Regions from separate parts of the Melaminivora jejuensis genome, predicted to be linked through region 2. Evidence: predicted binding sites of a transcription regulator. Region 2 holds the regulator's gene; each other region holds the start of a gene.
The links. The regulator FNR, encoded in region 2, switches genes on or off when oxygen is low (the NO sensors DNR and NnrR bind a similar motif). The targets are predictions, from matches to a motif close to TTGATNNNNATCAA.
Positions count from the first base shown of each region.

Region 1: a site for FNR is predicted at 3,823-3,836, ahead of IDM45_RS03675 (OmpW/AlkL family protein). Genes of this name have one in related genera too.
Region 3: a site for FNR is predicted at 1,689-1,702, ahead of IDM45_RS08260 (cbb3-type cytochrome c oxidase subunit I). Genes of this name have one in related genera too.
Region 4: a site for FNR is predicted at 3,826-3,839, ahead of IDM45_RS12805 (hemerythrin domain-containing protein). Genes of this name have one in related genera too.

Region 1 is NZ_JACWIJ010000002.1:716,885-723,923, reverse strand. It holds gene IDM45_RS03690 (efflux RND transporter periplasmic adaptor subunit) at 1-88, opposite strand, end outside; gene egtB (ergothioneine biosynthesis protein EgtB) at 296-1,690, opposite strand; gene egtD (L-histidine N(alpha)-methyltransferase) at 1,779-2,720, opposite strand; gene IDM45_RS03675 (OmpW/AlkL family protein) at 3,125-3,745, opposite strand; gene IDM45_RS03670 (DUF808 domain-containing protein) at 3,875-4,864, opposite strand; partial or broken gene purL (phosphoribosylformylglycinamidine synthase) at 5,013-7,039, opposite strand, start outside.
Region 2 is NZ_JACWIJ010000002.1:1,296,230-1,303,268, forward strand. It holds gene IDM45_RS06245 (sulfite exporter TauE/SafE family protein) at 1-90, opposite strand, end outside; gene hemN (oxygen-independent coproporphyrinogen III oxidase) at 94-1,476, opposite strand; gene fnr (fumarate/nitrate reduction transcriptional regulator Fnr) at 1,643-2,386, shown strand; partial or broken gene IDM45_RS06260 (branched-chain amino acid ABC transporter substrate-binding protein) at 2,533-3,659, opposite strand; gene IDM45_RS17570 (hypothetical protein) at 3,796-3,972, opposite strand; gene IDM45_RS06270 (DNA polymerase III subunit chi) at 4,146-4,586, opposite strand; partial or broken gene IDM45_RS06275 (leucyl aminopeptidase) at 4,616-6,111, opposite strand; gene lptF (LPS export ABC transporter permease LptF) at 6,121-7,039, shown strand, end outside.
Region 3 is NZ_JACWIJ010000002.1:1,726,598-1,733,636, forward strand. It holds gene argH (argininosuccinate lyase) at 1-451, opposite strand, end outside; gene IDM45_RS08255 (sensor histidine kinase) at 528-1,580, shown strand; gene IDM45_RS08260 (cbb3-type cytochrome c oxidase subunit I) at 1,752-3,413, shown strand; gene IDM45_RS08265 (cbb3-type cytochrome c oxidase subunit II) at 3,403-4,068, shown strand; gene IDM45_RS08270 (c-type cytochrome) at 4,080-4,676, shown strand; gene IDM45_RS08275 (SCO family protein) at 4,676-5,347, shown strand; gene IDM45_RS08280 (hypothetical protein) at 5,344-5,991, shown strand; gene IDM45_RS08285 (LytR/AlgR family response regulator transcription factor) at 6,036-6,797, shown strand; gene IDM45_RS08290 (ZIP family metal transporter) at 6,894-7,039, opposite strand, start outside.
Region 4 is NZ_JACWIJ010000002.1:2,710,374-2,717,412, forward strand. It holds gene IDM45_RS12790 (efflux RND transporter periplasmic adaptor subunit) at 1-864, shown strand, start outside; gene IDM45_RS12795 (DHA2 family efflux MFS transporter permease subunit) at 866-2,434, shown strand; gene IDM45_RS12800 (dienelactone hydrolase family protein) at 2,504-3,199, opposite strand; gene IDM45_RS12805 (hemerythrin domain-containing protein) at 3,259-3,762, opposite strand; gene IDM45_RS12810 (hypothetical protein) at 3,919-4,503, opposite strand; gene IDM45_RS12815 (CsbD family protein) at 4,547-4,762, opposite strand; gene IDM45_RS12820 (ABC-type transport auxiliary lipoprotein family protein) at 4,995-5,687, opposite strand; gene IDM45_RS12825 (MlaD family protein) at 5,717-6,694, opposite strand; gene IDM45_RS12830 (ABC transporter ATP-binding protein) at 6,694-7,039, opposite strand, start outside.

The sequences.
Region 1 (7,039 bases), 580 kb from region 2:
CGCGCCAGCGTCGAGGCCGGCGCGCTGCCGGGAAGGCAGCAGGGGCGGGATGCTCGGGAGAATCAGCGGAGTCAGCGGAAACGGCCATGCGAAACAGCTCGGCAGGGAGCTAGACAGTGACGGGGCAGTGTTCATCCTAGCAGCCCCGGCGCCGGCTGGCGGGCGCTCACGCCGCACTGATTTTCAGCATGAAAATTGGCTCTAGTCCAATGCTGGCAAGCGCTGGCAGCTATCTTTTTTGCAAACTTGCAAGAGGCGGGAGAGCGCCCGGCTTTACCCGGTTTTTACCTCGCCTTCACGGCTGCGCCACCCCGGCGCTGCTGCGCGCCAGGCGCAGGCCGGCAAATTGCCAGCGCGCTGTGGCCGGGAAGAAGTTGCGGTAGCTGGCGCGCACATGGCCCGCTGGCGTGGCGCATGAGCCGCCGCGCAGCACGTACTGGTTGACCATGAACTTGCCGTTGTACTCGCCCACCGCGCCGGGCGCCGGGGCAAAGCCCGGATAGGGCGCGTAGCTGGAGCTGGTCCACTCCCAGACATCGCCCAGCAGCTGCTGCAGCGCATCGGCCTGCGCTGGCGGCTGCGGTGCCGGCAGCGGGTGCAGCACGCCGGAGTCGGCAAAGTGGCCGGCCTGCGCGTGGCCGGCCCCGGCACCTGGCAGGCTGCGCTGCGCAGCCACCTCCCACTCGGCCTCGGTGGGCAGGCGCGCGCCGGCCCAGCGGGCGTAGGCGTCGGCCTCGAAGTACGACAGATGCACCACCGGCTGCGCCGGCGCCAGGGGCTGGCCGCCGGCCAGGGTGAATTCCTCCCAGCCCTGGTCTGTCGCCTCTGCGGTGCGGCCCGGATGAGCGGCGCGGCGCCAGTACAGCGGGTGCTCGATCTGCTGGCTGCGCAGCCAGTCCCAGCCCTCGGCCAGCCACCAGCCCGGCTCGTGGTAGCCGCCGGCCTCGACGAAGGCCAGGTATTCGGCATTGCTGACGGGCCGGCTGGCCAGCTCCCAGGCGTCCAGCCAGACCTGGTGGCGCGGCAGCTCGTTGTCGAAGGCAAAGCCGGCACCGGCGTGGCCGATGCGTGCCAGGCCGGCCTCGAAGCGCTGCCAGCGCAGCGGCGGCACCTCCTGCGGCACCGTCTGCTGTTGCGCCGCCGCCTGCCGATACGCCGGCCAGGTCGGGTTGCACCACAGCAGGTGCTTGATGTCGGTGGCGATCAGTTCCTGGTGCTGCTGCTCGTGCTGCAGGCCCAGCTCCAGCAGCGTGGCCAGCCCGGCGCTGTCGGCAGCGTCGGCGCAGCTGCCCTGCTGCAGCACCTGCTCCATGCGCTGCTCGACGTTGGCGCGCCAGGCGCGCACCGTGGCCAGGTCGGGGCGCGTCAGCAAGCCGCGCTGGGCGCGCGGGTGCTGGCGGCCCACGCCCTGGTAGTAGGAGTTGAACAGCACCCGGAAGGCCGGATCGAAGGGCGCGAACTGCGGCTCGAAGCGCTCCAGGATGAAGGTCTCGAAGAACCAGGTGGTGTGCGCCAGGTGCCACTTGACCGGGCTGGCCTCCAGCATGGACTGAGCGGCGCAGTCCTCGGGCGACAGCGGCGCGGCCAGGCGCTCGGTGGCGGCGCGCACGGCGGCAAAGCGCTCGCCGGCGCTGCCGCCTGCGGGCGTGGACGCTGAGGACACGGGCAGATCGCCGGACGACAGTCGCATGGTGTTTCCCTCGCTTGCTGGATGCTCGTTCGTGGATGGGCGCGGTCATGGCCGGGCCGTGCGCCCGGAGGCTCAGGCTCAGGCTCAGTCAGGCCCGGGCGTGGATCAGGGCGTACCAGCCGCGCTCGTCCGTCCAGGCCTGGGGCTGATGGAAGCCGGCGCGCTGCAGCATGTCCAGAAAGACCGGCAGCGGGTATTTGTAGCTGTTTTCCGTGTGGATGCGTTCGCCCCCGGCGAAGTCGCGCCCGCCGCCGGGCCAGCGCACACTCTGCGGCCCGCAGGCGGCCAGGTGCATCTCGATGCGCGAGTCGGCCTCGTTGAACAGCGCCACGTGGCGCCACTGCTGCGGCGCAAAATCGCTGCCGATCAGGCGGTTCACGTGCGCCAGGGCATTGCGGTTGAAGGCTGCGGTCACGCCGGCGGCGTCGTCGTAGGCGGCGCGCAGCACGGCCCTGTCCTTGGGCAGGTCGATGCCGATCAGGAGGCCGCCCCCGGCAGCACCGCCCGCCGCGTCGCCCCGGGCCAGCGCGTGCATGTGGCGCAGCAGCGCCAGCGCCGCCGGCGGGTCGAAGTTGCCGATGGACGAGCCGGGATAGAAGACCAGCCGCTGGCGCTCCGCGATGCCCGGCGGCAGCTGGATGCCTGCCGTGATGTCGCCGCCCACGGCGCGCGCGTCCAGGGCGGGCAGCGCCGTGCGCAGCCGCGCCACGGCATCCTGCAGGTAGCCGGCGCTGACATCCACGCCCACATACTGGCGCGCGCGCAGCAGCCGGCACAGCACCAGCGCCTTGGCGCAACTGCCAGCCCCCGGCTCGATGACCACGCCCGGCGTGCCCACAGTGTCGGCAATGGCGCGGGCATGGCGCAGCAGCACGGCGCGCTCGGTGCGCGTGGGGTAGTACTCGGGCAGGCGCGTGATGGCCTCGAACAGCTCGGAGCCGCGCTGGTCATAGAAATACCGGGGCGAAATGGCGGCCTGCGGGCGCAGCAACTGCGCGCTGATCTGCGCACGTTCGGCCACCGGCGCCAGCGGCCCGGCGCGACTGCCGCCCTCCCCGCGCGGGAGATCAGCGCCTGTGCGGCAGGGTGGGACAGCGGGGCGGCAGGGGCAAGGGCAGCGACAGACATGGCCGGCAAGACTGCGCCCCAATGGACTGCCCGTGCGCCGGCCAATGCACCCGGGCGCGGTAGGACAGGGGCGCAAGCTGCCCTGCAGACCCGTCCAGGGCCACAAAATCATGGTCAAAACCGGCCCAAACCCTTGCCAGGCAAGCGCTGACAGCTATGTTTTACAGAGCAAAAAAAAAGGCTGATGCCCAAAAGCATCAGCCCACAATTGCACCATGAAGAGCCGCCACGAAAGCGGCGTTTACCTTGTTGTTGTCCCTCTCTGACTTCTTGTTCTCATGCGTGGCCCTCAGGCCAACGCAGGCCTCAGAAGCGCCAGCCCAGGCCGACGCCGGCCAGCACCGGATCGACCTTGAACTTGCCGATCTTGGCGCCGGCAGACTTCACGTCGGTGCTGATATAGACCTTCTTGACATCGAAGTTCAGGTACATGTTCTTGGACAGCGGGATGTCCACGCCCAGTTGCAGCGCGCCGCCCCAGCTGTTGCGGCCCACGTCGGCCTGCAGGTGCGCCACGGCAGGGCTGAACTTCACGCTGGAAAAGCGCGTGTAGTTGATGCCTGCGCCGACATAGGGCTTGAAGCCGCCGAAGTTGGTGAAGTGGTACTGCGCCAGCAGCGTCGGCGGCAGATGCTTGAGGCTGCCGATGTCGGCGCCGGCGGAGCGGATGTCCTGCTTTTGCGGATAGGTCAGGATCAGCTCGGCGGCGATGTTGGGCGTGAAGAAATAGCTCACGTCCAGCTCGGGGATGAACTTGTTGTTGATCGACAGATCCAGGTTCGGGTTGGTGCTGCCGCCATTGGCGCTGTTCAGGTGGACGGCGCGCACGCGCACCATCAGCGGGCCTTCGGCGGAGGACTGCTGCGCAAACGCAGCGCCCGAGGTCATGGCACACACGGCGGCCAGGGCGAGCAGGGTCTTTTTCATCATGTTCGGGGGCTTGTTGGAGAACACGGGGACGACCCCCGTGCAAACCATTAGGCCCACGAGCAAATTGCTCAGGTTTGCCTCAGATCAAGCTTTGCTGCACTGCATACACTTGCCATCCGGCGGTGTTCACCTGGCGCCACGCAGGCGCTGCACCAGCGTCCAGCCGGCCAGCGCCAGCGCACCGGCCACCACCCCCACCAGCGCCCCGAGCAGGTGCGTGGCCAGGAATTCCCACAGGCCGCCCAGCGGCCAGCCGGCGAGCTGCGCGCCGGCGTGCTCGATGGCGCGCGCCAGCGGCGGCACGCCATGCACGATGATGCCCCCGCCCACCAGGAACATGGCCGCCGTGCCGGCCACCGTCAGGCCCTTCATCAGCCTGGGCGCGGCGCTCACCAGCACCTGGCCCACGCGGCGCGCCAGCGCACTGCCCTTGCCCATCAGCCACAGGCCCACGTCGTCCATTTTCACGATGCCGGCCACCAGCCCGTACACGCCCAGCGTCATGAACAGGGCAATGGCCGACAGCACTGCCAGCTGCTGCATGAAGGGGGCCTGCGCCACCGTGCCCAGGGCGATGACGATGATCTCCGCCGACAGGATGAAGTCGGTGCGGATGGCGCCGCGCACCTTGGATTTTTCCAGCTGCGCGATATCGGCCGCCGTGGCCGCCTTGCCGCCCAGCCGGGCCAGGGCGGCCTGCGCGGCCTGCTGCGGGTCGGCGTGGGAGGCCTGCTTCCAGTGCGCCAGCTTTTCCACGCCCTCCAAGCTCAGGTAGGTGCCGCCCAGCATCAGCAGCGGCGTGATGGCCCAGGGCGCCAGGGCGCTGATGGCCAGCGCTGCCGGCACCAGGATGGCCTTGTTGACCAGCGAGCCGCGCGCCACGGCCCAGACCACCGGCAACTCGCGCTCGGCGCGCACGCCGCTGACCTGCTCGGCGTTCAGCGCCAGGTCGTCGCCCAGCACGCCGGCAGCCTTTTGCGCCGCCATTTTGGTCATGACAGACACGTCGTCGGCCATGGCGGCGCTCTTGCGCGCGGCCAGCTTGGACATCAGGGCTACGTCGTCGAGCAGCGTGGCAATGTCGTCGAGCAAGGTCAAAAGGCTGGCACCGGCCATTGGGCGCACTCCGCAAATGAAAAAAGGTGGGCGATTTTGAACAAAAAAAGCCTCCAGCGCCCGTCGGACGAGCGCTGGAAGCTATGTTTTTTGCAGAACCCGGCCAGGCGTCAGAAATCGGCGCCGTAGCCCGCAGCCAAAGGCCGCATCATCCCACCCAGCGCCGCGCGTTGCGCCAGATGCGCATCCAGGGGCTGTACGCATCCAGCCCGCCCGTGGCGGCCAGGTCGGTCCAGCTCATCTGCACGTTGCGAAACACCCGCTCCGGGTGCGGCATGAGGGCGGTGAAGCGCCCGTCCGCCGTGGTCACCCCGGTCAGGCCGCCGGCGCTGCCGTTGGGGTTGAAGGGGTAGCGCTCGGTCGGCTGGCCCTGGTGATCGACGTAGCGCAGCGCCGGCAGCACGCGCTCGGCGTGGCCGCGCCAGCGGAAGTTGGCATAGCCCTCGCCGTGCGAGACCACGATGGGCAGGCGCGTGCCGGCCATGCCCTGCAGGAAGATGCTGGGGGACTGCAACACCTCGACCTGCGACAGCCGCGCCTCGAAGCGGTGGCTCTGGTTGGTCGTGAAGCGCGGCCAGTCCTGCGCGCCGGGGATGATGTCGGCCAGCTCGGCAAACATCTGGCAGCCGTTGCACACGCCCAGGCCGAAGGTGTCCTGGCGGGCGAAGAACTGCTGGAACTGCTCGGACAGGCGCTCGTTGAAGGTGATCGAGCGCGCCCAGCCTATGCCCGCGCCCAGCGTGTCGCCGTAGCTGAAGCCGCCGCAGGCGACGATGCCGGCGAACTGCGCCAGATCGGTGCGCCCGGCCTGCAGGTCGCTCATGTGGACGTCGTGCGCCTCGAAGCCGGCCTCGGTGAAGGCGTAGGCCATCTCGACGTGCGAGTTCACGCCCTGCTCGCGCAGCACGGCCACGCGCGGGCGGGCGCCGCCGGTGCTGACGAAGGGCGCGGCCACGTCCTCGGCCGGATCGAACGTCAGGTGGACGTGCAGGCCGGGATCCTGCGGGTCGCCGGCGCTGGCGTGCTCTTGTTCAGCGCACTCGGGGTTGTCGCGCTGCTGGCAGATCTTCCAGCTCACGGCGTCCCAGACCTGGTGCAGGTCGGACAAAGTGGCGGCGAAGATCTTCCTGGCATCGCGCCAGACCTGCAGCTCGCCCTTGCCCTCGCCCACGGGGCAGCTGGCCGGGCGCGTCTTGCCGACGAAGTGGCTGCACACGGCCAGGCCGTGGGCGCGCAGCACCTGCATGACCTGGTTGCGCTCAGCCGTGCGCACCTGCAGCAGCACGCCCAGCTCCTCGTTGAACAGCGCGCGCAGGGTGAGCTCCTCGCGCCGGCCACTGACTTGCTGCGCCCAGTTCTTGGCGTCGCCCGTCTCCATGCGGCTGTCGGTGATGCCGTCGCCCTCGGTGACCAGCATGTCCACGTTCAGCGCCACGCCGACATGGCCAGCAAAGGCCATCTCGGCGGCAGCGGCCAGCAGGCCGCCGTCGCTGCGGTCGTGGTAGGCCAGGAGCAGGCCGCCCTTGCGCAGCGCGTTCACGGCATCGACCAGGGCGATGAGGTCTTTGGCCTCGTCCAGATCGGGCACGGCGCCGCCGTCCTGGCCCAGCACCTGCGCCAGGATGGAGCCGCCCATGCGCATCCGGCCACGCGACAGATCGACCAGCACCAGCGTGGTGTCGGCCTCCTGCGCGTCGAGCTGCGGCGTCAGCGTGCCGCGCACATCGGCCAGGGTGGCAAACGCCGTGACGATCAGACTGACCGGCGAGGTGACCTGGTGCTGCGCGCCGGCTGCGTCGCGCCACTGCGTGCGCATGGACAGGCTGTCCTTGCCCACGGGGATGGAAATGCCCAGCTGCGGGCACAGCTCCATGCCGACGGCTTTGACCGTCTCGTACAGCGCGGCATCCTCGCCCGGCTCGCCGCAGGCGGCCATCCAGTTGGCCGATAGCTTGACGCGCGGCAGCTCAATGGGCGCGGCCAGCAAATTGGTGATGGCTTCGGCCACCGCCATGCGCCCGGAGGCCGGCGCGTCCAGCGCCGCCAGCGGCGTGCGCTCGCCCATGGCGAAGGCCTCGCCGGCAAAGCCGGCGTAGTCGGCCAGGGTCACGGCCACGTCGGCCACGGGCACTTGCCAGGGGCCGACCATCTGGTCGCGGTGCGTCAGGCCGCCGA
Region 2 (7,039 bases):
TGCTCCGCAGGGAGCGGCGCACATCGTCAGGCAATGCGTGCCGCCGGCCAGTCCCATGAAAAATACCGTGGATGCCAACGCCCAGAACATGGATCAGATGATTCGCGAAAACCGGGCGCGGTTCAGATTGGCTTGCAGGTATCTGTCGAACACCATGGCCACGGCACGCACGAAGTACCAGCCCATCGGCGTGACCGTGACACCCTCGTCATTGAGGGTCACCAGGCCCTGCTCGGCCATACCCTGCAGCTGCTGCAGTTCGGAATCGAAGTAGCTGCGGAAATCGATCAGCCAGGATTGCTCCAGCGGCTCGAACAGCAGCTTGCCCTGGCACATCAGCGCCATGATGGCCGCGCGGCGTACCAGATCATCACGGCTGAGCGCCAAGCCCCGGGCGATGGGCAGATGTCCCCGGTTGATGGCATCGTAATATTCATCCAGCGTCTTGACGTTCTGGCTGTAGGTCGCGCCCACCCGGCCAATGGCCGAGACACCCAGAGCAATGAGATCGCAATCGGGCTGTGTGCTGTAGCCCTGGAAATTGCGATGCAGCCGCCCCTGCCGCTTGGCGACAGCCAGCGCATCCTCGGGAAGTGCAAAGTGATCCATACCTATATAGGTATAGCCGACCTCATTGAAGATATCCAGCCCCAGCGCCAGCATGGTCAGCTTAGCCGAAGCCATGGGCAACTCGGCCGTCACGATGCGGCGCTGTGGCTTGAAGCGCTCTGGCAGATGGGCATAGGCATACATGGCGATCCGGTCGGGACGCAACTGCGCCACCTGCCTGAGTGTGCGCTCAAAGGACTCCGGCGTCTGCCGGGGCAGGCCGTAGATCAAGTCCACGTTGATGGATTCGAAGCCCAGGCGACGCGCACTCTCCACCAGCGCGAACACTTTTTCCGCCGGCTGGATGCGATGCACGGCCTTTTGCACTTCGGGATCGAAATCCTGCACCCCGAAGCTCAGGCGGTTAAAGCCCAACTCAGCCAGCAGGGCCAGACGCTGCTCGTCCACGGTGCGCGGATCGACCTCGATGGAGTATTCCCCGCCAGGCACCAGCGTGAAGCTGCGCTTGATCATGGACATTAATTCGCGCAGACCATCGTCGGACAGGAAGGTCGGCGTGCCGCCACCCAGGTGCAACTGGCTAATCTGCTGCCCGACACCGCAATGCGCGGTGTGCAGATCGATCTCGCGACTGAGGTAGCGCAGGTAGACGTCGGCGCGCTCCGGATGGCGTGTGATGATCTTGTTGCACGCGCAGTAGTAGCACAGCGACTCGCAGAACGGAATGTGTACGTACAGGGAGAGCGGCAGAGCCTTGCCTACCGAGCCGACCCGGCGCTGCTGCAGCGCAATGACGTACTCATCCTCGCCGAACGCCTCGACGAACCGGTCAGCCGTCGGATAGGAGGTGTAGCGGGGGCCGGAGACGTCAAAGCGGCGCAGCAGCTCGGGGGTGACAACAGTCATGATGAGAATTCCTTGCGTAATTTGTCACTGTGCCCCAGGGGTACCCTATGGTCTTGATTATGATCAAGCCCACACCATGTCGGAAAAATGACAATCCCGGGCTCCGACACTTATCCTGCCCGGGGTCAATGACGAGGCAGCGCACGTTCGGAGGTAAGCTCACGCCATGAAAAGGGAAAACACGCCGCCCCAGCTCCAGGCCATCAAGGTGGCCTGCTCCAACTGCAACCTGCGTGAACTGTGCATGCCGGTCGGTCTCGAAGAGCACCAGCTCAAGCGCATCGACGATGTGGTTGCCATGCGTCGCAAGGTCAAGCGTGGCGGCACCCTGTTTCGTAACGGAGAGGCGTTCACCTCCCTGTTTGCGATCCGCACGGGATTTTTCAAGACCTGCGTGGCCACGGAGGATGGGCGCGATCAGGTCACCGGTTTTCAGATGGCCGGCGAGATCATCGGTCTGGACGGAATCGTCAACGATCATCACACCTGCGATGCCGTGGCACTGGAGGATGCGGAAGTTTGCGTCATGCCCTTTGACCGCATCGAAGAGCTGTCGCGCGAGGTGACGGCACTGCAGACGCATGTCCACAAGATCATGAGCCGTGAAATCGTGCGCGAGCATGGCGTCATGCTGCTGCTGGGCAGCATGAGGGCCGACGAGCGCTTGGCAGCCTTCCTGCTGAACCTGGTGCAGCGTCTGCACGCACGCGGTTTCTCCCAATCCGAATTGATCCTGCGCATGACCCGCGAGGAAATCGGCAGCTACCTCGGGCTGAAGCTGGAAACCGTCAGCCGCACCTTCTCGAAATTCGTCGAGGATGGCATCGTCGAGGTCAAGCAGCGCCATGTCCGCATCGTGGACACGGCAGCACTCAGGCGCATCGTGAACAGTCAACAGGCCTGTCACTGACACGACCCTGCAAGCGCTCCTCAACCCGGGCTTGAAAACGAAAAAGGCAATGTGCTGCGGCACATTGCCTTTTTCCTTGCGCCCGCGATCTGCCTCTGGCCTGCACGACGGGCAAGCCGAAGGCCGCAGATCAGCAGATCAGCAGATCAGTTCATAGGCGTCTTCTTGCCATCCGGATAGTGGTAGAGAGTGATGGCCGGGTTCTTCATCTCTCCATTGGATTCAAAGGCGATATTGGCCGTCACGCCCTTGTAGTTCGACTTGAGCAGTTCGGGGATATAGACCTTGGGATCCCAGGAGCCGGCACGCTTCATGGCATCAGCCAAAAGCATGGTGGCGTCATAGGTATAAGGGCTGTAGATCTGGTATTGATTGGGATATTTGGCGTCGTATTTGGCTTTCCACGCCATGCCGCCAGGCATCTTGGCCAGAGAAGCCCCCCCTCGGCACACACCATATTGCTCAGGGTCTTGGCGCCAGCCGTCAATTTGGCGATCTCGGTCGTACACAGTCCATCACCGCCAAAGAATTTGACATTGCTCATGCCCAACTGCTCCATCTGACGCAGCATGGGGCCAGCCTGCGGATCCATGCCACCGTAGAAGATGGCATCGGGATTCTTGGACTTGATGGCTGTCAGGATGGCCATGAAGTCGGTGGCCTTGTCGGTGGTGAACTGCTCATCCACGACCTTGATGCCCTTTTCTGCAGCCACCTTCTTGAACACGCTGGCCAGGCCCTGGCCATAGGCCGTGCGGTCATCGACGACGGCCACTGTCTTGAGCTTGAGCGTCTCGGAAGCATAGGCCGCCAGACCCGCGCCCAATGCGTTGTCATTGGCAATGATGCGGAACGTGGTCTTGTAGCCCGGCTTGGACAAGTTGGGGTTGGTGGCAGCGCCAGTAACGTGCGGGATGCCGCAGTCGTTGTAGACCTTGGCTGCAGGGATGGTCGTGCCCGAGTTCAAGTGGCCCACAACACCGGCTGCCTTGGCGTCGCACAGCTTTTGCGCGGCAGCAGTACCTTGCTTGGGATCGGCTGCGTCGTCTTCGGCCAGCAGTTCGAACTTCACCTTCTTGCCGCCAATGGTGAAGCCTTGGGCATTGAGTTCCTCCACGGCCATGCGGGCGCCGTTTTCGTTGTCCTTGCCGTAGTGCGCCTGCGGCCCCGACAGAGGGGCAACGTGACCGATCTTCACCACCTCCTGGGCGGAAGTCACAGCGGCAGCGGCTGCGATGGCAGCGGCCACGGTCAGTTTCAACTTCAATTGCATATATGTCTCCAAAGAGTGCGCTGGAAATATTGTGTGGTCACAACGCGCTGGAACATAGCGCAATTCAACCCAGCCAACACTAGGGAACACACGAAATTCATATCGATACCACACAGGGATATTCCCTGCCATCGATTCACGGCTTGTGGCGTTCTCCAGCCAATTCCTGTGCTACGGCTTCATAGACCGACTGACGCACCACGGTTTCGACTTCTTCGCGCAGACGTGGCACCAGCGAGCGCGTCTGCTCCAGGGTCACCCGGGCGATGGCCTCGCGCAGGCGCTCTTCAAGGGCCAGATCGATGCGTTGCATGACACGATGCACCACATATTCCTCGAAATCCTCGGGCAAGGGCGATCTGCCGACAGGAGTCGGCACCACAGCGGGAGGCGCAGCGTCGGCTGGCGTCGGAGGAGCTGGGGCAGCTTCCGGCACCACCTCGGTCAAGGTCGGAATGAAATGCGCAGGAATGTGTCCGGGAGTCGTCATCGTCGGCCCATCCCCGCTGCCGCATCATGGCGGGAGATCGCATGTCCAGCATCGGCATACTGCTTCCAGCGAAGACGCGCCTGGACGCGATCGCCCTCCTCCAGGCTCACTACCTCGACAACCCGCTGAAACTGCTCGAAACCGGTCGGCAATTGCGCTCCCAGATTGAGCAGAACGCCCTCTGGCAAGCCAAGACGCGGATCGGCACACAGAATGATCCGCGATGCCGCCAGCAGTGCCGCGTGCGCCTGTGGAGCACGGCAATGGGCCACGAAGTCCGACGGCGCCAGGCTCCACAATCGGTCATCGAGTTCGGCCAGCTCCCCTTCGCTGGCTGTGATGGTGAGCTTCACCTCGCGTCTGAACGCCTGATGGGCCAGTCGGCTGGCATAGGCCAGCCGGTCTGGCACGTTGAAATGAAACACGATGTCCGTCATGCGGATCTGGCCCGACGCGGGCGCGCCCTTCAGCCCTTGGCAGCGCGGCGGCGTGCGGCTGCTGTCTGCTGGCCAGAGTCCGCAGACCCGGCAGCGCGCTCTGCCAGCCAGCGCAGCAGCAACCCGACCGGACGCCCGGTGGCGCCCTTGGCTGTGCCGCTCTTCCAGGCCGTACCGGCAATGTCCAGATGTGCCCAGGGCGTATTGCCGACGAAGCGCTGCAGGAATTTGGCCGCCGTCACCGCTCCGGCAGGCCGCCCGCCCACATTGGCGACATCGGCAAAATTACTCTTGAGCCCCTCGCCATACTCATCGTCCAGCGGCATACGCCAGCAGGGGTCGAGCGCTGCATCGCCAGCACCCAGCAATTGCGCAGCCAGCTCGTCGCTGGTACTGAACAGGCCGCTGCGCAGGCCGCCCAGGGCAATCACGCAAGCTCCCGTCAGGGTGGCGATGTCCACGATGGCAACGGGCTTGAATCGTGCGGCATAGGTCAGGGCATCGCACAGCACCAGGCGGCCTTCGGCATCGGTGTTGAGCACTTCGATAGTCTGGCCGCTCATGCTGGTGACCACATCGCCGGGCTTGAGCGCCCGGCCATCGGGCATGTTTTCGCAGGCCGGGATCAGGCCGATCACATTGATGGCCGGCTTGAGCTCGGCCAGTGCGCGAAACACCCCCAGCACGCTGGCCGCGCCGCCCATGTCGAACTTCATCTCGTCCATCTCGGGCGCCGGCTTGAGCGAGATGCCGCCGGTGTCGAAGGTGATGCCCTTGCCCACCAGCACCACCGGTGCCTGACCCTTGGCTGCGCCCTGGTATTGCAGCTCGATGAAGCGCAGCGGCTCGACCGAGCCCTGGGCCACGGCCATGAAGGCTCCCATGCCCAGCTTGGCGACCTCCTCGGGGCCGCGCACCGTGCAGCGGATGGCCTTGTCCTTGGACAGCGACTTGGCCGCTTCACCCAGCAGAGTCGGCGTGGCATGGTTGGCCGGGCGATTGGCCCATTCGCGGGCAAACTCGACCCCGGCAGCCACAGCCCGGGCAGCATCGAACTCGGCCTGCACGCCAGCGGCGCTGGGCACACCCAGCAGGCAGGACTCTGGCCCGCTCTCCTCGACCTTGGATTTGGTGGCCGCATAGACATAGGCTGCATCGGCAGCCGAGCGCAGCGCCGCCGCTACGGCTCCGGCGGCTGGTGCGGCGGCGAACGCCAGGACGGCGCGCTGCACGCCGGGCGACTTCAGGGCCGGGGCCAATGCCAGCACAGCCTTGCGCACATCGCCAGGCGAGCCATCGCCGCATGACACCAGCACCAGGTGCCGGGCCGCCACGCCCGGGCTGGCATACAGGCGCAGCAGCTTGCCCGGCTTGTCCTGCAGGTCACCCGCCTGCAAGGCCTGGGCAGCCAGCGTGCCGATGGCGCCGTCCTGTCCGGCGAAGTCCTGGGGATAAGCACGGCCAGCAGATCGCACTTGTGGCGTGCAGCGGCGGACAGCGAAAGCGTCTTGAGTTCGAAGTTCATAATCGACCGATGTTATTCGATTCGTCCATCCGCAAGGAGCTGGCCCGCTCGTTCGGCGCGACGCTGGTGGTCTTGATCACCGTCGTCATGACCATGATGCTGATCCGCACGCTGGGCCAGGCCTCAAAGGGCAGCGTGGCACCTACCGATGTGCTGCTGGTCATGGGCTTTACCGTTTTGGGCCAGTTGCCCACCATCCTGAGCCTGAGCCTGTTCGTGGCCGTCGTCAGCGTGCTCTCGCGCATGTACCGCGACAGCGAGATGGTCATCTGGTTTGCTGCCGGTCGGGGCCTAGCCAACCTGCTCGAGCCGCTGCTGCGCTTTGCCTGGCCGGTGGTGCTGGTCGTAGGTGCGCTGTCGCTGGTGGCCTGGCCCTGGGCCAACCAGCAGATCCAGGATCTGAAGACACGCTACGAGCAGCGCTCGGACATCGACCGCATCGCTCCCGGCCAGTTCCAGGAATCGGCAGGCGGCACGCGGGTGTTTTTCATCGACAAGGACACGCCGGACGCGCTCTCGGCCAGCAATGTCTTCATTGCCACCAGCGATGCCAGCCGCGAGACCGTGACCTCGGCTCAAGGGGCACGCCTGCAAGTCATCGATGGCGAACGCGTGGTCATCCTCAGCCAGGGGCAGCGCCTGGAGACGCTGCGCGAGCAGCCGCGCCTGCGCCTGAGCGAATTCATGGAGTACGGCACGCGCATCGGTGCCGCCTCCGGCAGCGGCGCCGAGGAGGGCGCCATCAAGGCGCGCGACACACGGCAACTGCTGGCCGATCCGCTGCCCGCCTACCGCGCCGAACTCGCCTGGCGTGCCGGTCTGGTGCTGGCGGTGCTGAACTTCGTGGTGCTGGGCGCTGCCCTGGCTGCCGCCAATCCGCGCGCCGGGCGCAGCGCCAGCATGTTGCTGGCCCTGTTCACCTTCTTGG
Region 3 (7,039 bases), 430 kb from region 2:
GGTCGATCTCGCCGCGCAGCCACAGGCGCACGTCGGTGGCCACCTGGTCGTTCCTGCTGCGGCCGGTGTGCAAGCGCTTGCCGGCGTCGCCCACGAGCTGCGTCAGGCGCGCCTCGATGTTCAGGTGTACGTCCTCCAGGTCGAGCTGCCAGTCGAACTCGCCGGCCTCGATCTCGCGGGCGACCTGCGCCATGCCGCGCTCGATGGCCGCATGATCCTCGGCGCTGATGATGCCCTGCGCGGCCAGCATCCCGGCGTGCGCCAGGCTGCCGGCAATATCGGCCTGCCACAGGCGCTTGTCGAAGAAGACGCTGGAGGTGTAGCGCTTGACCAGATCGCTCATAGGCTCGGAAAACAGCGCCGACCAGGCCTGCGCCTTGGTGGCGAGCTGATCCTGGGAGGGCTGGGAGGACTGGGCAGGCTGGGTAGGCGGAACGGCGGCAGAGGACATGGAGGGCAATAATCCGGTGAAGATGCGGCTGCGCCAGAGCGGGCGCCACGGTGGCAGGACAGATGCGGGAGCGCAAATGCAAAAGCGGCAAATTTTATCGACCCGCCCGCCCGCCGCCGCCCGGGGCGCGCCGGCGGCGGGCCGGGCGCCGGTCTTCGATGCCTGCCAGGTCGGCGTGGTGCTGCGCGCGGTATTGCTGGTGCAGCTGCTGCTGGGCGTGGCGGCCATGTTCGGCACCGACAGCTTCGAGGGCTGGCTGGCGCAGCTGGCCCTGCTGACCGGCGGCGCGCTGCCGGCCACGCTGGCCTGGCTGCTGGCTGCCTGCGCTGCCCGGCCTGTCCTGGCGCGGCTGGCCGAGCCGCTGCAGTACGCCGCCGGCGCCCTGCTGGGCGCGCTGGCCGGCCTGGGCGCGTGCGCGCTGCTGGCGCCCGTGCTGGACGGCGCCGCACCCTGGCTGGCCAGCACCGCCAGCGGCGCGCTGATCGCCACGCTGCTGGTGGCCGTGCTGGCGCTGCGCGCGCGCGCCCGGCTGCCGGCGGCCACCACGGCGCGCCTGACCGAGCTGCAGGCGCGCATCCGACCGCACTTCCTGTTCAACACCCTCAACAGCGCCATCGCCCTGGTGCGGGACGAACCGGCGCGCGCCGAGGCGCTGCTGGAAGACCTGAGCGATCTGTTCCGCCAGGCCCTGGTCGAGCAGGGCGAGGCGGTGACGCTGGACGAGGAGGTGGAGCTGGCGCGCAAGTACCTGGCCATCGAGCAGGTGCGCTTTGGCGAGCGGATGCGCGTGCAGTGGCAGCTCGATGCGCGCGCCGGCAACGCCCTGGTGCCACCGCTGCTGCTGCAGCCGCTGGTGGAAAACGCCGTCCGGCACGGGGTCGAGCCCGACGAGCAGGGCCTGGCCAAGCTGCGCATCAGCACCGCGCTGCGCGGCAGCCAGGTACGGATAGGCATCACCAACACCCTGCCCCGGCGCGCTGCAGGCACCCCGGCACCTGCCGGCCACGGCATCGCCCAGGCCAATGTGCGCGAGCGCCTGCGCCTGCTGCACGACATCGAGTGCGACTTCCGCGCCAGCGCGCACAAGGGCCTGTACCACGTGCGCATCACCCTGCCGCTGCGCGCCTGAGCTTGACTGCTCGGCAAGCAGGGTTGTAGCCCTGCCCCTACAAAGATTCATGTAACTTGAACTTTACAATCACCTGGCCATGCGTAGCACGGGTGAGCTTTTGCTCCCTTGCGTTGCATCAAGTTTCGGCGCCCGGCACGCGCCATTCGAGAACCAGAGAGGAAACCGGCCATGGACAGTGCCGTCATGAGCCTGCTGGGCGCCTTCCTGCTGTCGATCATTGGACTGTTCGTGTTCATCTGGTCGATGCGCAAGGGCCTGCTGATGGAAAACCCGAGGGCTGCCTCGGTCATCTTCGCCAACGGAGAGATTGGCAAGGTGGACGACCCGGCGCTGCAGCCGGGCGAGCGCGCCGAGCTGCAGGCGGCCGCCGCCGAAAAGGGCGACGCGCCCATGCACCTGCCCGACGCGCATGAGCTGGAGCAGCGCCAGGAGGCCGACCGCTCCAGCGCCTTCCCGGTCTTCATGTTCATCGCCTTTGCCTGCATGTGGCTGGTGCTGGGTTCGGTGGCGGGCCTGACGGCATCGCTGAAGCTGCACATGCCCGACTGGCTGGTCAGCGAGGCCTGGATGACGTTTGGCCGCATTCGCACCGTCCACCTCACAGCCGTGCTCTATGGCTGGATCACCAACGCCTCGCTGGGCGTCATCATCTGGCTGCTGCCGCGCCTGCTGCGCACGCCGCTGATGGGCGCCATGTGGGTCATGCTGGGCGGCGCGCTGATCAACATCGCCATTGCCAGCGGCATCGGCGCCATCGGCGCGGGCTGGACGGATGGCATGGAGTACCTGGAGATGCCCTGGCAGATCGGCCTGTTCATCGTCGCCGGCATGGTCTGCATCATCGGCCCGGTGCTCTACACGCTGGTCAACCGCAAGGTCGAGTCGCTGTACGTCACCGTCTGGTACCACGTCGCAGCCCTGCTGTGGATCACGCTCTTGTTCCTGGTGGCCAAGCTGCCGGGCGTGCATTACGGCGTGCAGCAGGCGACCATGAACTGGTGGTACGGCCACAACGTGCTGGGCCTGTGGTTCACGCCGGTGAGCGTGGGCGCCATCTACTACTTCCTGCCCAAGATCATTGCCCGGCCGGTGCGCTCGTACAACCTGTCCATCCTGGGCTTTTGGACGCTGGCGTTTTTTTATGCCCAGGTCGGCGGCCACCACCTGGTGGGCGGGCCGGTGCCGGGCTGGCTGATCACGCTGTCCATCGTGCAGAGCATGATGATGATCGTGCCGGTGGCGGCGTTCTCCATCAATATGGCCGGCACCATGTGGGGCCGCACGCACCTGGCGCGCCACTCGCCGACGCTGCGCTTCATGATGTTCGGCGGGCTGATGTACATGCTGTCGTCGGTGCAGGGCTCGTTCGAGGCGCTGCGCTCGATCAACCAGATCACGCACTTCACGCATTTCACCGTGGCCCACGCCCACCTGGGCGCCTATGGCTTCGTGACCATGGTGCTGTTTGGCGCCATCTATTTCATGATGCCGCGCGTGCTGCACTGGGAGTGGCCGTATCCGCGCCTGATCACGCTGCAGTTCTGGCTGGCGGCCATCGGCATCCTGATCTATTTCATCGGCCTGTCGTATGGCGGCTGGCTGCAGGGCGTGTACATGCTGGATGCGGCCCGCCCCTTCATGGACTCGGTGGCCGTGACCATGCCGTGGCTCAAGTCGCGCAGCCTGGGCGGCGCGCTGATGGTGGCCAGCCAGGTCATCTTTGTCGGCCACTTCCTGGCCATGGCGCTGCGCTTCGGCCCCGAGCGCACGGGTGCGGCGCTGTTTGCAGCCAAGCGCGCACAGAAACTGGAGCTGGCTCATGGAGAATGAAGTCAAACTCGCCGCCGGCGCCATGGTGACGCTCGGCCTGGCCACCGCCGCCCTGGTGGTGCTGCCCTACATCCAGGTGCGCGATGTCAAGCCGCCCGAGGGTCTGAAGCCCTACACCAGCGCCGAGCTGCGCGGGCGCGCCAGCTACATCGCCAACGGCTGCGTCTATTGCCATACGCAACAGCCGCGCGACAAGAGCTTCGGGCCTGATGCCGAACGCGGCTGGGGCCGTGCCACCGTGCCCGCCGACTACAGCTACGACCGTCCGCACCTGCTGGGCAGTATGCGCACCGGGCCGGATCTGATGAACATCGGCGTGCGCCAGCCCAGCCGCGACTGGCACCTGGGCCACCTGTACCAGCCGCGCGCCTACGTGCCCGGCTCCATCATGCCGTCCTACCCCTATCTGTTCGACATCAAGAACAAGGCCGAGGCGGGCGACGAGGTGCTGAAACTGCCGCCGGGCTACACGCCGGCGGGCAAGGTGGTCGTAGCCACGCCCGAGGCGCTGGATCTGGTCAAGTACCTGCAGTCGCTCAACCGCAGCTACCCGGTGCTGCCGCCCGAGCCCAAGGATGCCGCCGGCGCCGCTGCCCCCGCTCCTGCTTCTGCTCCTGCACCCGCCCCTGCCGCCGCACCGGCGGCGGCATCCTGAGGAGGCCCGCCATGCAACAACCGTCACCTGACTGGAAGGCGCAGCAGCGCGAGCACGCCGATCCCGAGGAAAGCATCCGCCCCATCCCGCTGCTGGCCGTGGGCGTGACCCTGGCGCTGGTGGTCTTCGGCGTGCTCTACATCTTCCTGTCCGAGCCGCTGACGCACTCGCGCCTGGGCGACCAGCGCACCGTGGCCGACCTGGCCGGCCCGGCGGCCCCGGCCGCTGGCGCCGCCGTCGATGGCAAGGCCATCTTTGCCGCCCAGTGCGCGGCCTGCCACCAGGCCACGGGCAAGGGTCTGCCGGGGGTGTTCCCGCCGCTCGATGGCTCGGAATGGGTCACCGGCGACGCCCGCGTGCTGGCCAACATCCTGCTGCACGGCATCAACGGCGAGATCACCGTGGCCGGCAACAAGTACCAGGGCTCCATGCCAGCCTTCGCCCAGCTGAGCGATGCCGAGCTGGCCGGCGTGGCCAGCTACATCCGCAGCAGCTGGGCCAACCAGGCCGAGGCGCTGAGCGATGAGCTGTTCGCCAAGGAGCGCGCCGGCAGCGAGCGCAAGACACCCTTCGAGGGCCAGGCTGAGCTGGAGGCTTTGAAACAGTAGTGTTGCGCACTGCCCTCCTCAGCCTTGTCATGCTGCTGGCCGGCTGGGCCGCTGCCGGCTGGCTGACGCACGACTTCCAGGTCTGGACGGACGAGGGCGCGCGCCGGCTGGAAGTCGCCTTGCGCCCGGTGCCCATGCCTGCCGTACAGGCGCAGGACGGCGCCGGACGGCAGACAGCCCTGCCGGCGCTGCTGGCCGGTGTGCCGGAGCAAGCCGGCGCCCCGCAGCAGTCCCGGGGCGGCGCCACCATCGTGGATTTCTTCTACACGTATTGCGAGACCATCTGCCTGTCGCTGGGCAGCAGCTTTCAGCAGTTGCAGGCAGCGCTGCAGGCCGATATGGCAGCCGGGCAGGACTCGGGCGTACGCCTGCTGTCCATCAGCTTCGACGGCACCCGCGACGATGCGCCGGCGCTGCGGCGCTACGCACATGGACTGCGCGCCGAGGACGGCTTGTGGCGCTTCGTGCGCGTGCCCGATGCGCGCGAGGAACAGGCGCTGCTGGCACACCTGGGTGTGGTCGTCATCCCCGACGGGCGCGGCGACTACGAGCACAACGCCGCGCTGCTGGTCTTCGATGCTGCGGGCCGGATGCGCCGCGTGTTCGACCTGGCCGAGCAGCAACTGGCCCTGGACTACGCGCGCCACCTGGCGCGCAAGGGCAGCCCATGACCTCCGCCGCTGCGCGCCTGGGCGCACCCCTGCAGCGGCTGCGCCATCTGGCCGCTCCGCTGCCGCAGGCTGCCGCCGGGGCCGCGCTGCTGCTGGTGCTGGCCCTGGCGCCGCTGCGCGCGCTGCTGGAGGCCAGCATGTGGCGCCACATGGTGCTGCAGTTTCCGCTGTGGCTGCTCGCCGGCGCGCTGCTGGCTGCCGCCCTGCCCCCTGACACACGCGCCCGGCTGGCACGCTGGAACACCCTGGGCATCGCCGGCCTGGTCTGGACGGCGACGGTGCTGGCCGTGCTGATGGTGCCGCGCGTGCTCGACCTGGCGCTGCGCGTGCCGGCCATCGAGCTGCTCAAGTGCGCTGCCCTGGTGCTGGCCGGCGCGGCGCTGCGCCTGTCGTGGCAGCCGGCGGGGCGGGTGGTACAGGGCTTCTTCCTGGGCAACGTCCTGCCCATGATGGTGGTGGTCGGGCAGCTCTATGTCGATTCGCCGCTGCGCCTGTGCAACGCCTATCTGCTCGACGATCAGGAGCGCCTGGGCCGCTGGCTGATCGCGCTGGCTGCAGCCCTGGCCGTGGCCTGGATCGTGCGCGTGTTCTGGCAGCTGGCACAGCGCGAGCAGGCCGGCGCGGCACAATCGCCCGATCGATAGCGCCGCCGCACTGCCGGGGCGGCCATCCTGTCCCCCTTTGCCCCATGCACATCCTGATCGTGGACGATGAAGCCCTGGCGCGCAGCCGCCTGCGCCGCCTGCTGGACGATTGCCGGGCCGGCCATCAGGTCAGCGAGGCGCGGCACGCCGGCGAGGCGCTGGCGCTGCTCGCCGACCCAGCAGCGCATCCGGTGGATGTGCTGCTGCTGGACATCCGTATGCCTGGCATGGACGGCCTGGCACTGGCGCACGAGCTGCAGCGCTTGGCCGAGCCGCCGGCCATCGTCTTCGTCACCGCGCACACCGACCATGCGCTGGACGCCTTCGAGCTGGACGCTGCCGACTACCTGACCAAGCCGGTGCGCCTGGAGCGCCTGCAGCAGGCCCTGGCCAAGGCGCAGCGCGCGCGCGCCCTGGCCATCGGCGGCGCCCCGGCCAGCGCGCCCCTGCCGCTGCACGACGGCGAGGCGCTACTCATCCACGAGCGCGGCCGCACCGAGCGCGTGCCTCTGGCCGAGGTGCTGTACCTGCGCGCCGAGCTGAAATACGTCACCGTGCGCACACTCTCGCGCAGCTACATCCTGGACGATGCCCTGACCGAGCTGGAGGCGCGCCACCCTGAGCACTTCCTGCGCATCCACCGCAGTACCCTGGTGGCACGCCGCGCCCTGCGCGCCCTGATACGCGAGGGCAGCGCCGAGGGCAGCGAAGGCGAAAGCTGGGCCGTGCGCCTGCACGGGCTGGCGCAGCCGCTGCCGGTCTCGCGCCGGCAGGTGACGGCGGTGCGCGAGGCACTGAGCGGCTGAGGCGCTGCGCCAGCGTGGATCAAGGAGGCTGTGCGTGGCGCCAAGAGGCTGCACTCGGCCCCTCTCGGAAGGGCCACCGAGGCCGCGCACCCGCCCTCAATGCTCCAGATGATGGGCCAGATAGCTGGCCAGGGTCACCAGGGTGATGCCCACGATCAGCCAGGCCACCTGCAGCGCCGCCTGCGCCGCCGGCAGACGCCGCTGCAACTGCGGAATCAGATCGGCCAGGGCGACATAGATGA
Region 4 (7,039 bases), 1.4 Mb from region 2:
GCCGATGCCGCCCGCGCCCAGGCCGACATCGAGCGCGCCCAGGCCGAAGTGGCCCGCGCGCAGGACGACGCGCAGCGGCGCCAGCAGCTGGCCGGCGCCGGCGCCGTCTCCACCGAGGAGATGAACCACGCCCAGACCCAGCTCACGGCAGCGCGCACCCAGCAGGCTGCCGCGCAGGCTGCCGCAGCAGCGGCTCAGGCCGGCATTGCCGCTGCGCGCGAACAGCTGGCCAGCAACCGCGCGCTGACCCAGGGCGTCGAAGTGGCGCAGCACCCCAGCGTGCTGGCCGCTGCCGCCCGGCTGCGCGAAGCCTGGCTGGCCAGCCAGCGCACACAGCTGATCGCCCCGGTCGATGGCTATGTGGCGCGGCGCAGTGTGCAGCTGGGCCAGCGCGTGGCTGCCGGCAGTCCGCTCATGGCCATCGTGCCGCTGCGCGAGGTCTGGGTGGACGCCAACTTCAAGGAAAACCAGCTGCGCAACCTGCGCCTGGGCCAGCCGGCCACGCTGACGGCCGACCTGTACGGCAAGCAGGTGCAGTACCACGGCACGGTGGCCGGCCTGGGCGTGGGCACGGGCGCGGCCTTTGCCCTGCTGCCGGCGCAAAACGCCACCGGCAACTGGATCAAGGTGGTGCAGCGCGTGCCGGTGCGCATCGCCCTCGATGCCGGGCAGGTCGCCGCGCACCCGCTGCGCGTGGGCCTGTCCATGAACGTCGAAGTGGATACGCGCCAGCAGGACGGCGCCGCGCTGGCCGAGGCGCCGCGCAGCGCGCCGCTGGCGCAAACGCGCGTATTCGACCAGCTGGGCGACGGCGCCGAGGCCGAAGTGGCGCGCATCATCGCCGCCAACCTGGGCAAGTCCTGACATGGCCGCCGCGCCCGCACCGGCGGCGCCGCTGCCGCCGCTCACTGGCAGCGCCCGCGCCTGGGGCACGCTGTCGCTGTCGGCGGCGGTGTTCATGAACGTGCTGGACACGTCGATCGCCAACGTCTCGCTGCCAGCCATTGCCGGCGACCTGGGCGTCAGCCCCACGCAGGGCACCTGGGTCATCACCAGCTTTGCCGTGGCCAATGCGATTTCGGTGCCGCTCACCGGCTGGCTGTCGCAGCGCTTCGGCCAGGTGCGGCTGTTCGTGGCCAGCGTGGTGCTGTTCGTGATCGCCTCGCTCTTGTGCGGGCTGGCGCCCAACATGGCGCTGTTGATCGCCGCACGCGCACTGCAGGGCTTCGTCGCCGGGCCGATGATCCCGCTGTCGCAGTCGCTCCTGCTGGCCAGCTACCCACGCGCGCTGGCCGGCCTGGCCATGGCCATGTGGTCGATGACCACGCTGATCGCACCGGTGATGGGGCCGCTGCTGGGCGGCTGGATCACGGACAACATGAGCTGGCCGTGGATTTTCTACATCAACGTGCCGGTGGGCATTGCCGCCGCCTTCACCACCTGGGCCATCTTTCGCCACCGCGAGAGCGAGCGGCGCAGCCTGCCCATCGACTCCATCGGCCTGGCGCTGCTGGTCATCTGGGTAGGCGCCATGCAACTGGTGCTGGACATCGGCAAGGAGCACGACTGGTTCGCCTCGCCGCTGGTCGTGGCCAGCGCCCTGGTGGCCGTGGTGGGCCTGGCCGCCTTCCTGATCTGGGAGCGCGACGAGGCGCACCCGGTGGTCGATCTGACGCTGTTTCGCAATCGCAACTTCTGGGCCGGCTCGCTGGCGACTTCGGTCGGCTATGGCCTGTTCTTCGGCAACGTGGTGCTGCTGCCGCTGTGGCTGCAGCAGCACATGGGCTACACGGCCACGCAGGCCGGGCAGATCATGGCGCCGGTGGGCCTGCTGGCCATGATTTTGTCGCCCATGGTCGGCAAGAGCATTGGCCGGGTCGATCCGCGCCGCTACGCCACCTTTGCCTTCGTGGTGTTTGCCATCGTGCTGTGGATGCGCTCGCGCTTCAATACTCAGGCGGACTTCGCCACCATCATGGTGCCGACCATCATCCAGGGCATCTCGATGGCGTTCTTCTTCATCCCGCTGGTGACGCTTACGCTGTCGGAGATCGAGCCGGCGCGCATCCCGGCGGCCTCGGGCCTGTCCAACTTCATGCGCATCACGGCGGGCGCCATCGGCACCTCGGTCACCACCACACTGTGGGAGCGCCGCGCCACGCTGCACCATGCGCAACTGGTGGAGAACCTGCGGCCCTCCAGCCCCGGCTTCGAGCAGGCCCTGGCGGTGCTGCGCGCCGCCGGCATGAGCGACGCCCAGGCGCTGGCGCAGATGGAGCGCATGACCACGCAGCAGGCCTTCATGCTGGCGGCCAACGACATCTTCTACCTGTCCGCCGTGCTGTTCATGGTGCTGATCCCGCTGGTCTGGCTGGCGCACGCGCCGCGAGTGCAGGCCGGCGGGGCGGCGGATGCGGCGGCAGGGGCGCATTGAGCCACCAAGACGCTCCTAATTGCTACATTAAAAGTAGCTGCCAGCGCTTTCCAGACAAGGGCTGACGCCTTATTTGGCTTGCAAATGCCGCCCCAGAAACTCCACCGTTCGCGCCCAGGCCAGCTGCGCTGCCGGCGCGTCGTAGCTGGCGCGTTGGTCGCAGTGGAAACCGTGGTCGGCGTCGTACAGCTGCACCTCGACCTGCGGGTGCGCGGCGGCGAACTCCTGCACGCCCTTGAGCGGGATGAAGTGGTCGCGCCGGCCAAAGTGCGCCAGCACCGGCACGCGCGGCGTGCGCGCCAGCTCGGCGCGGGTGGTCATGCCGCCGCCGTAGTAGGGCACGGCGGCTGACAGGCCCTGCAACTCGCAGGCGGCGCGCCAGGCCAGCAGGCCGCCGTAGCAAAAACCCATGACCGCCACGCGCGCGCCGCTGTCGCGGGCGGCGTGGTCGATGGCCGCCTGGATGTCGGCCAGCACGCCGGGCGCGGGCAGGGCCTCCACGGCGGCCTTGAGCTGCTTGCCGCGCTGCATGTCGGCCTCGCCATAGCCCAGCTCGACACCCTTTTCCACGCGGGCGAAGGTGGACGGCGCCAGCGCCAGCCAGCCCTGCGCCGCCAGCCGGCCAGCCACGTCGCGGATGTGGCTGTTGACCCCGAAAATCTCCTGCAGCAGCACCACCGCGCCGCGCGGCGTGCCTTCGGGGCTGACTTGCCAGGCCGGCACGCAAAAGCCGCCCTCGGCCACGATGTCGATCCACTGACCCATTGATGCACCTCCTTGCCATGCAGGGCAGACAAAAAAGGGCATTGTGGCCGGCGCGGCGCTCAGGCCGGGGCGGCTTCGGCCTCGCGTTCGGCTTCGGCTTCGCCCGAGGAGCAGGCGCCGCCGCAGCCGTGGATGGGTTCGGCGGGCAGCGCGGCCGGCTGATGCACCACGCCAGTGGCCGGGTCGAAGCCGACGCGCCGCAGGTGCGCCGCCAGGGCCGCGTCCATGCTGTCGGTGTGCTGCGGGAACCACACCGTCAGCTCCTCGGCCATGGTGCGCAGCACGCGCAGATCGCCCTGCGCGCCGCCCTCGCGCATGATGTTCAGCACGGCCTGGTGCTGCAGGCTGTGGCAGTTGCCGGCGGCGAACTGCGTGGCCTGCATCCAGCGGTCTTCCTGGGCGAAGTGCTCTGCCGTGTGCTCGACCAGCGCCTGCCAGGCGGCAGGCAGGCCGGCGTCATCCGCCGCCTGCACGGCCTGCAGCAACTGGACGAATTCCTGGTGCGTCTCATCCATGCGGGGCAAGTCCAGTGCCAGCTCTTCGCTCCATTGCAGTGTCGCCATGTCGTGCTTTCTCCGTTCAAACCTTGAAGGCGCGCGAGCCTACGGGCGTGGCAGGAAGTGGCATTGACTCAGGTCAACACCAAGCCTCATGGCAAAGCGCCAGGAAAAAAGCCCCGCCTGGGCGGGCGGGGCTTTGCGGCAGTAGCCGGGGACGGGTCATTGCGCGTATTCGCGCTTGGCGTCGGCCACGCACTTGTCCTTGGCGTCGCCGCTCAGGCTATCGCAGCGCTCCTTGGCAGCCTTGTAGTTGGCCTCGCGCATTTCCTGTGCAGCGTCCTTGCGGGCCTCGGCCACGTTGGCCTGCTTGGCCAGGTTGGCATTGCTGGGCGCGGGCTTGGACTCGGCCAGCGAGACCTTGGCCTTTTCCTTGGCAGCCACGTGCGCTGCCTTGGCGTCCTTTTTGCAGACATCCTTGGCATTGCCCGACAGGTCATCGCACTTTTCCTTGGCGACTTCGTAGTCGGCATCGGCGCGTGCCTCGTGTACCTTGTAAGTGTGCTTGTCGCTGGGCTGGTACTGGGCCTGCAGTTCGGCCTTGGCGACCTTCTCGTTGCCCTTGGCCTCTTTTTCGCACACGTCCTTGGCGTTGCCCGACAGGGCATCGCACTGGGCCTTGGCGGCCTTGTAGTCGGCTTCGATGCGTTCCTCGGCGGCCTTGTGCTCGTCCTTGGTCATGGCTATGCCGGAAGTGGCCAGCAGGCCGGCGATGGCCAGGGCCATCAGGTTGCGCAAATGTTTCATGGTGTTGTGCTCCGGACAGTGGGTGGTGCGGGCAGAGGCGGCCTCAATCCCAGCGGAAGTCGGGATTGGCACGCTCCCAGTGGTTGAGCTGGTCTTCGGCGGCTTCCTTGGCCAGGCCGTGGCGCTCCTGCAGCTTGCCCAGCATCTGGTCGCGCTTGCCGGCGATCACGTCCATGTCGTCGTCGGTCAGCTTGCCCCACTGCTCCTTGACCTTGCCCTTGAACTGCGTCCAGTTGCCCTTGATGCGGTCTTCATTCATGGCTGCTCTCCTTCGGTGGGTGAAATGTCTGGTGTCGATCGCTTCGTGCCAGGGTGGCTGCAAGCGATGGAAAGCACTGTAGAAATCACCCGGCAGCCGGTGCGTCGGCTCGGACAGCGGCGCAGCGTCAGCGCAGTGCCAGCGCCGCGTGTAGGCGGCGCGGCTGGTCAGGGCGTGCGTGTGCGTCGTGCGCCAGACGCTGGACGTCCAGGCAGCCCAGGGGCGCGCTCCTTCAGCGGCCCGAGCGCTGCACCCAGTCGGCCAGCTCCTGCGCGGCCTGCGCGGCGGCCTCGGCCAGGGCGCGGGCGCCGCCGGCGGCATCGGGCGTGCTGGCCGGGCGCTGCACCACGAACAGGCGCTGGGCGACCAGCACCTCGCCGCGCGCGCTGTTGTCGGCCAGCAGCGCGCGCAGGCGCAGCAGGCCGTGGCTGCGCTGGGGCGACTCGAAGACCTGGCTGAACTCTTCGAGCTGCACGCGCAGCACCGTGGGCATCCGGGCACGGTCGGCCAGCATGGCCAGGCCGTCGTCGCCCGAGAGCACGGCGCGGCCCTGGCCGAGCTGCTCGCGCAGCGCCTGCTGCACCAGGATGGCCGGCGGCTGGCTCCAGCGCGCCTGGGTGTAGGGCTGCAGCTGCTGGGCATTGGCATAGGCCAGGCGGTACAGCAGCGCCGAGCTGGCCTCGGGCAGGCCGGTAGCCTCCACGTCGGCCAGCGCCAGCGGCGGCAGGGCCTGGGCCTGGGCCGGCGCGGCTGCAGCAGTCGCGCTGCCCGGGCCGAAGTCATAGACGTCGGCGCGCTCGGGCGGCTTGGGCAGCACCGAGCAGGCAGCCAGTGCCACACTGGCCACAGCCAGAAAAATCAAACGAAAAAGCCCTGAAACCCTTGTCAGACAAGCGTTAACAGCTATATTTTTCATAGTATCCATGGGATCTCCCGGGCGGTATGCAGGCGCCTTCACGGCTGGACTGGCGGCGCGACGAAGCCCGGCTCGCCCGGGCCGGCGGCAGCGCGCCCCGGGCCGTAGAGCAGCGCCTGCGGGTTGTCGCTGATGCCCGAGGCAGTGCGCCCCAGGCGGCGTGCGGCGCGGGCGGTTTCGTCGGCGGCGTGGTTCAGGCGCGGCAGGGTGACGCGGCCAAAGCGGTCAGCCGCCTCGGCCAGCGACTTGGAGCTGCTGGCGATGGCATCGACCGGCCCGCCCTCGGCGCTCAGAGTGCGCACGGTGGCGCCGATGTCATCCGCCGTGCGCCCGGCACTCTCGCCGGCCTGGCGCAGCGCGGCCAGCGTCTGGCGCGCGTCCTGCGCCACCTGCGGCACGGCGGCCAGCGCCGGGTCGAGCCGGGTGTCCACCGTGCGCTCCAGCCGCCGGGCCAGTTGGCTGACGTTGCCGGCAGCGCTGCCCAATTGCTCCAGAGCGGTGGCAAAGCGCTGCTGGTTTTCGTCGCCCAGCACCTGGTTGAGGCGCTTGGCCACTTCCTGCACCTGGCCCAGGATGGCCGGGCCTTGCTCGGCCAGCTGGCTCAGCGGCGAGCTTTGCAGCGGCAGGCGCGGCAGGCCGCTGGCGCCGGGCGCGGGCTGGCTCAGGGGGTGGCGGGCATCGTCCAGCAGCACATGCGCCAGCCCGGTCACGCCCTGGTAGCCCAGGGTGGCGAAGGTGGTCGGGCTGATGGGCGCGTCCATGTTCACGGCGATGCGGATCAGCACGTTGCCGCTGACCTGCGGATCGAACCCGATGTGCGTGACCTTGCCCACGGCCACGCCCTTGTAGCGCACCGCCGCCTGCGGCTGCAGGCCGCTCACGCTGTCCTTGCTGGACAGCTCGTAGAGCTGGTAGGCCGTCTGGTCGCGCGTCAGCCACAGGGCCAGGCCGGCCAGCAGGGCGGCGACGAGGAGGACAAAGGCCCCGGCAGCCAGGGCGTGGGATCGGTTTTCCATCAGCTGGTCTCGCTCGCCCGGGCGCGCCGACCGCGCTCGCCCAGGAAAAAATGGTCGATGAAGGGGTGCTTGAAGCGCGTGACCTCGTCGGGCGTGCCCAGGGCGATCACGCGCCGCTCGGCCAGCACGGCCACGCGCGTGGACAGGGCGTACAGGGTATCCAGGTCGTGCGTGACCATGATGACCGTGAGGCCCAGCGCGGCGTGCAGCTCCAGCAGCAACTGGCAGAACTCGTCGGAGCTGTTCGGATCCAGCCCAGCGGTCGGCTCGTCGAGCAGCAGCAGCGGCGGATCCATGATCAGCGCCCGCGCCAGCGCCACGCGCTTGATCATGCCGCCCGACAGG